One region of the Pantoea phyllosphaerae genome, then DNA from elsewhere that is predicted to be linked to it. Evidence: predicted binding sites of a transcription regulator. Region 1 holds the regulator's gene; each other region holds the start of a gene.

Evidence for each region. Region 1 encodes LexA, which represses DNA repair genes until DNA is damaged. Its sites were predicted from a motif close to TNCTGTATGTACATACAGNA; they were not measured.
Region 2: the regulator LexA is predicted to act here: its motif matches at 1,110-1,129, upstream of dinG (ATP-dependent DNA helicase DinG).
Region 3: the regulator LexA is predicted to act here: its motif matches at 858-877, upstream of mutH (DNA mismatch repair endonuclease MutH).

The regions. Positions count from the first base shown of each region.
Region 1 covers NZ_JBPFDE010000004.1:26,369-28,639, reverse strand. The annotation lists gene dinF (MATE family efflux transporter DinF) at 1-815, opposite strand, end outside; gene lexA (transcriptional repressor LexA) at 946-1,560, opposite strand; gene ACR6A7_RS07150 (diacylglycerol kinase) at 1,667-2,035, opposite strand; gene plsB (glycerol-3-phosphate 1-O-acyltransferase PlsB) at 2,164-2,271, shown strand, end outside.
Region 2 covers NZ_JBPFDE010000017.1:3,541-5,811, forward strand. The annotation lists gene dinG (ATP-dependent DNA helicase DinG) at 1-1,084, opposite strand, end outside; gene ACR6A7_RS18370 (histidine-type phosphatase) at 1,271-2,271, shown strand, end outside.
Region 3 covers NZ_JBPFDE010000019.1:21,072-23,342, forward strand. The annotation lists gene rppH (RNA pyrophosphohydrolase) at 1-423, opposite strand, end outside; gene mutH (DNA mismatch repair endonuclease MutH) at 1,110-1,787, shown strand; gene ACR6A7_RS19235 (TerC family protein) at 1,848-2,271, shown strand, end outside.

The DNA of each region.
Region 1 (2,271 bases):
ACGGCGTTAGCGGCGACAATCTCCGGCCCCAGCCGCGCGCCAATAAGCGTCAGTGAAGCAAAGCAGAGCTGCAGCAGCAGCGAGCGCAGCATAATGTCGCGATTGAGGCGCAGCAGGCGGCTGATATCCCCGCGCCAGCTCGCTTTTAACATCGCAATCGAGATGCCGCGCAGCTTCAGCACGCGCCACACCATCGCCAGTCCGACCGCCAGCGTGACATACTCGGCCAGCGCCGTGGCGCTCGCTGCCCCTGCCACGCCCCACTTCATCCCGAGTACCAGCCAGAGATCGAGCAGAATATTGACCGCGTTGCCTACCACCAGCAGCACGACCGGCGCACGGGCGTACTGCACGCCCAGCAGCCAGCCGAGGATCACCATGTTCGCCAGCGTCGCCGGTGCGCTAAGCCAGCGGATATTGATAAAGATGGCTGCCTGCGCCTGCACCTGTGGATCGCCGCCCGCCAGCCGACCTGTCAGCACGCTAAGCGGCTCGCGCAGCAGGATAAACAGCAGGCCCGCAAGCAGCGCCATCAGCAGCGGCTGCGTCAGGGCGCGCGCCAGCGCTTGCGTATCGCGTGCGCCGAAAGCCTGCGCGGTGATGCCGGTGGTGCTCATGCGCAGAAAGAGTAAAAGCATGAAGACGAAGCTGGTCGCGGTCGCGCCAATCGCTACGCCGCCAAGATAAACCGGGCTGTCGAGATGGCCGATAACGGCGGTATCCACCAGGCCAAGCAGCGGTACGGTGATATTGGAGAGGATCATCGGCAGCGCCAGCCGCCAGAGTTGTCGGTCGTCAGCAGAGAAGAGACGCATCAGCCGGTCCATGCCTGAAAACGTAAAAAGAAGCGAGGCGGCCCCGGCGCGGCGTCAGCCGCAGGAGGCGCATGAAAAGATTATCGTACAGACGCCTGACGAAGGGATGCAGGCGTCTGAAGGCCAGCGGTCAGAGCCACTCGCCGTTGCGCACTACGCCTACCGCCAGACCTTCGACGGTCAGCGACTGCGTGCGAGTGTCGACGACAATCGGTTCGAAGTCGTTGTTTTCCGGCAGCAGATGAACCACAGTGCCCTGCTTTTTCCAGCGCTTTACCGTGACTTCATCATCAATGCGCGCCACCACAACCTGACCGTTACGCACATCCTGCGTTTTATGCACCGCCAGCAGATCGCCATCCATAATGCCAATATCTTTCATCGACATACCGGCGACGCGCAGCAGGAAGTCAGCAGAAGGCTTAAACAGGTCGGGGTCAACTTTGTAATGGGTTTCAATGTGTTCCTGCGCCAGCAGCGGCTCACCGGCGGCGACGCGGCCGATTAACGGCAGGCCATTGGACTCTTCCTCTTCCATCAGCAGGCGGATGCCGCGTGATGCGCCGGAAACGATTTCAATAACGCCTTTACGCGCCAGCGCTTTGAGGTGTTCTTCAGCGGCGTTAGGGGAACGGAACCCCAGCTGCGAGGCGATCTCCGCACGCGTTGGCGGCATGCCCGTCTGGTTGATATGGTCGCGAATCAGGTCATAAACCTGTTGCTGCCTGGTGGTTAATGCTTTCATCCCGCCCCCTGGTTGTTTATACAGTCGCTGTGAGTATATACAGGTATTGGTGAAATGAAAACCAAAACCCAGGGAAATAACAGCCGTTTGGGCAATAATGGAAAGGCTATCGCAAATGGGTCCAGAGCAGCGCGATCCAGACAAACAGTGCCAGTATGATAGCGATCAAGACGGCGGCAGAGCCCATATCTTTCGCCCGCCCCGCCAGCGGATGACGCTCCTGGCCGATACGGTCAACTACCGCTTCAATCGCGCTGTTAAGGATCTCAACGATGATCACCAGCACGACCGAGCCGATCATCAGAATGCGCGCGACGGTGTCGACATCCAGCCAGCAGGCGATCGCGATCGCGACAAGGGCGGCCGTGGCTTCCTGACGAAACGCAGCTTCATGCTGCCAGGCGGCGCGTAGCCCTTGCCACGAGTAGCCTGCCGCTTTCACTATCCTGAGTAAACCGGTGGTATGACTTGCCATTGCGAGGGAACCCTTTTAGTTGTTTGACGTCAATGTCTGGGCCAGGTGCGTTTGGCACCACCACAGATCTTCGCAGCACTTTCTGATATGCTTGCGGCGCTTTGCTAACAAGAGGCTTCATGTTGTCTATGTCAGGTTGGCGTAAACTTTATTATAAATTGTTGAATTTACCACTTTCTATTCTGGTAAAAACGAAGGCTATTCCGGGCGATCCCGTTTCCGAACATGGGCTCGAT
Region 2 (2,271 bases), on a different contig from region 1:
CGCGCAGCGCGTCGCTCAGCTTAAACAGGCGCGCGCAGAGCGCCAGCAGCTCTTCAGGCAGTTCGCCGAGCACAAAGCGAAACTCCCCCGGCTGGTTGTCGGCGGGCAGCAGCGGATTGAGCGCCTGGCTCAGCGTCGTCAGCAGCTCGCGCAGCTCCTCGCAGTGCGCCCTGAGGCGCTCCGGATTGCTGAGCGGCGGCGGCGATTTCGGGCGCATCTGCGTCATAATGCCCTCTACCAGCCGCACGAAGAGATCGAGCTGCAGGCTGCTCCAGCCGGGCGTAATGTCGGCACTCATCTCCAGCGCGTCGCGCGCCACCTCCGGCAGATGGTGGCCTTCATCCAGCACCAGCATCAGGTGCTTCGGCGGCGGCAGAACCGACTCGTTCTCCATCGCCGCCATCACCAGCGCATGGTTAGCCACCACCACATCCACCTGCTCAATTTCGCGACGGGCGACAAAGAAGGGGCATTCGCGATACCAGCGGCAGTGCGCGCCGAGGCAGCTCGCCTTGTCGGTTGAGAGACGCTGCCACAGGCTGTCGCTGATATTCTCTTCGCTGTGATCGCGCAGTCCGTCCCAGGCGTAGCTGCTGAGCGACTTCTCCAGGCGGCCGCACTGCGTCTGCTCCTCCTGCGTGCTGCTTACCGCCTCGTCGTCGAGATAGAGCAGCAGATCGCCCTGCTGGTCGTCGCTGGCGGCCAGCGCTGCCAGATTGCGCGGACAGACGTAGCGCCCACGCCCGAAGGCGGCGGTAAAGGTAAGATCGGGAATGATCTTTTTCAGCAGCGGCAGATCTTTGCTAAAAATCTGATCCTGGAGCGCCACGTTGGCGGTGCTGACAACCAGGGTTTTCTCTTCGGCGCGGCTCGCCGCGATGCCGGGGATCAGGTAAGAGAGGGTTTTGCCAACGCCGGTCGGCGCTTCAATGGCCAGATGACGCGCGTCATCGCCCGCCAGGCACTTCGCCACGTCGGCGATCATCTGGCGCTGCGGCGCGCGGGGAATAAAGTCCGGCACCTGCTGCTGTAGCGCCTTATACCACTGCGCTATCTGGCTTTTTATTGCTGCTGTCAGGGCCATAGTCGTCTACCACCGGGTGAAAATGGCCTGTATTTTTACACAGTAATCCGCCAGCGTCAGCTTTGGGCCGCATTTTTTCGTGCCGTCTCGAAGAATGGCGCCACGGAAAAATCCTGCCGTAGCCAGCGGCGGGGCTTCAGCGCTATGGTGTCGCATCATCGCTGTTCTCATCATAAGGAAGAAGAGATGTTTTTATCCCGCCGCGCCTTTGCCGCGCTCTGCGCCCTGCTGCTCTGGACAGCGCAGGCTGCCGCGCAGTCGACGTATCAGCTGGAGCGGGTGGTTGAGCTGAGCCGCCACGGCGTGCGTCCGCCTACGCCCGGCAACCGCAAAGAGATCGAGGCCGCCACGCAGCGCCCCTGGACAGTATGGAGCACGCGCGACGGCGAGCTGACCGGCCACGGCTACGCGGCGGTAGTCAATAAAGGGCGCTGGGAGGGCGAACATTATCGCCAGCTCGGCCTGCTGACGGCCGGTTGCCCGCAGCCGCAGGATATTTACGTGCGCGCCAGCCCAAAACAGCGCACCCGCGCCACCGCCGAAGCGCTGGTCGACGGCGCCTTTCCCGGCTGCGGCGTGCCGGTGCATCACGTGGCGGGCGATGCCGATCCGCTGTTCCAGACCGACGCCTTCGCCGCGACGGCGACCGATCCCGCACAGCAGCGGGCGGCGGTCGAGGCGAAGGCGGGCGACCTGGCCGCGCGCCAGCGGGCGCTACAGCCCGCCATTCAGGCGCTGAAGCAGGCGGTATGCCTCTCCGACGCCCACTGCGCGCTGTTCGATCGGCCGTGGCAGATCCGCCAGAGCAAAGGCGGTCATAGCTATATCGCCGGCCTGAGCGTGATGGCGAGCATGGCGGAGACGCTGCGCCTCGCCTGGAGCGAGAACCTGCCGTTCAGCCAGATCGCCTGGGGCCATATCACCCGCTCGGCGCAGATCAGCGCCATTCTGCCGCTGCTGACGGCGAACTACGACCTCAGCAACGATGTGCTCTACAGCGCGCAAAGGCGCGGCTCGATTCTGCTCAACGCCCTGCTGGAGGCCGCTGAGGGCCGCGACGCCGCGCCAAATGCGCGCTGGCTGCTGCTGGTGGCGCATGACACCAATATCGCGATGGTTCGCACCCTGATGGGCTTTAGCTGGACGCTGCCCGGCTACGCACGCGGCAATATCCCGCCCGGCGGCAG
Region 3 (2,271 bases), on a different contig from region 1:
GCGTTTAAAGGAGACAACCTGACGCACCGGATACCAGAAGCTCACCCAGCGCCAGCCGTCGAACTCTGGCGTGCTGCTGTGTTGTACATTGATATCCGCGTCACTGCTCATCAACTGCAGAAGAAACCACTTTTGTTTCTGGCCGATACACACCGGCTTTGTGTCCCAACGCACCAAACGTTTTGGCAATTTGTAGCGCAACCAGTTTCGGGTAGATGCAAGTATTCGAACATCTTTACGGTGTAAACCCACTTCTTCGAACAGTTCGCGATACATCGCCTGTTCGGCGGTTTCACCGGGATTGATGCCTCCCTGAGGAAACTGCCAGGAGTGCTGTCCAAAGCGCCTGGCCCACAACACTTGTCCTTGCCTGTTACAGATTACGATACCAACATTCGGGCGGTAGCCATCATCATCGATCACTGGACTACCTCAAAGCTAAATTTGAATAGCCTGATTGTTTCACACTCCTTACAGGCGGTAAACCACTGGATTGTCGGGAAGAACGCGGCACAGCACCTGGATAACTCACAGTATTGCCCCAAGTTATAAACAATTACGCCGGCAAAGAGGCGATCTTATTCACGTTTTCTGTGGATAGCTTTGTGCAGAACACGGGAATTAGCTGAAGAAACTTTTGCGCCCCTTACCGAGCCCGCCTGTGAGCAAATGAATATTTCAATTTAAAAACAGCGCATTAAACGACTCTTATTCGGAACATTAGCGGCCAGATTAAAGGTAGACGTCACGGAAGCGTTTTAACTGGTTAAAGATCAAGCGACGTCGTTTTTATCCACAGACAATGCAGTAAACTTGCTCATCACTGGATAAAAAAGCGCCTTTTTCGCCAAAGTCAAGGCTGTAAATGGAACCAGTAGCGGGAGGCTGGCAGGGTTATCCCACCGATCTGTGGATAACTCAGGCGAAGATCCTGTTCATTATTGCCGTCAGTCCGGGATAACCTTGTACGGTCGTCGCAGGCCAGCAGGGCGCGCAATTAAAAAAGCATGAGGAATCATGCTATTATCGGCATCCTTCTGCCTGGCGCCGCTGTGGGAAAAGTTTGCGGAAGAAAAACTGTCTATTTTTTAACCAACAGAGTATTCGTCATGTTCCAGCTGCCTGCCCCGCCCGAAAATGAAGCCGTTCTGCTGGCGCGCGCCCATGCGCTGGCAGGCCAGACGCTGGCGACGCTGGCCGCGCAGGCTGGCCTGCCGATGCCGGCCGATCTGAAACGCGATAAAGGCTGGGTCGGCATGCTGCTGGAGCGCTATCTGGGCGCCAGCGCAGGCAGCAAGGCGGAGCAGGATTTCGCCCATCTCGGCATCGAGCTCAAAACCATCCCTGTCGACGCACAGGGCAAACCGCTGGAAACCACCTTTGTCTGCGTGGCGCCCCTGACCGGCAACAGCGGCGTGACCTGGGAGACGAGCCACGTACGCCATAAGCTGGCGCGCGTGCTGTGGATCCCGGTAGAGGGCGATCGCGCAATTCCCCTTGCCCAGCGTCGCGTCGGCGCGCCGCTGCTGTGGAGCCCGAGCGAAGAGGAAGATCGTATGCTGCGCCAGGACTGGGAGGAGCTGATGGATATGATCGTGCTGGGCCAGGTTGAACGCATTACCGCGCGCCACGGCGCCTGGCTGCAGATCCGACCGAAAGCCGCCAATAGCCGGGCGTTGACCGAAGGCATCGGCGAACACGGCGAGCCGGTCATGACGCTGCCGCGCGGTTTTTACCTGAAAAAGAGCTTCACCGCCCCGCTGCTGGCGCGTCATTTTTTACTGTAAGTTCATCAAAGCGGATGCGTATAATCGCCGTTTACTTTTCGTTTAAGATTGAGTGTACGCATGTTTGAGTGGATAACCGATCCCAACGCCTGGCTGGCGCTGGGCACGCTGACCATCCTCGAAGTGGTTCTGGGTATAGATAATATTATTTTCCTGTCGCTGGTGGTGGCGAAACTGCCTAAACATCAGCAGGCCAGCGCGCGTCGTCTCGGCCTGATGGGCGCTATGCTGATGCGTCTCGCCCTGCTGGCCTCGATCGCCTGGGTTGCGCGTCTGACCCACCCGCTGTTTACCCTTTTTGATCACGCTTTCTCCTGGCGCGATCTGATCCTGCTCGGCGGCGGTCTGTTCCTGCTGTGGAAATCGAGCATGGAGATCCATGAAACCATCGAAGGCGGTGAAGAGGAGCACAAGACCAACGTGCACTCTTTCTTCGGCGCTATCGTGCAGATTATGCTGCTGGATATCATCTTTAGCCTGGACT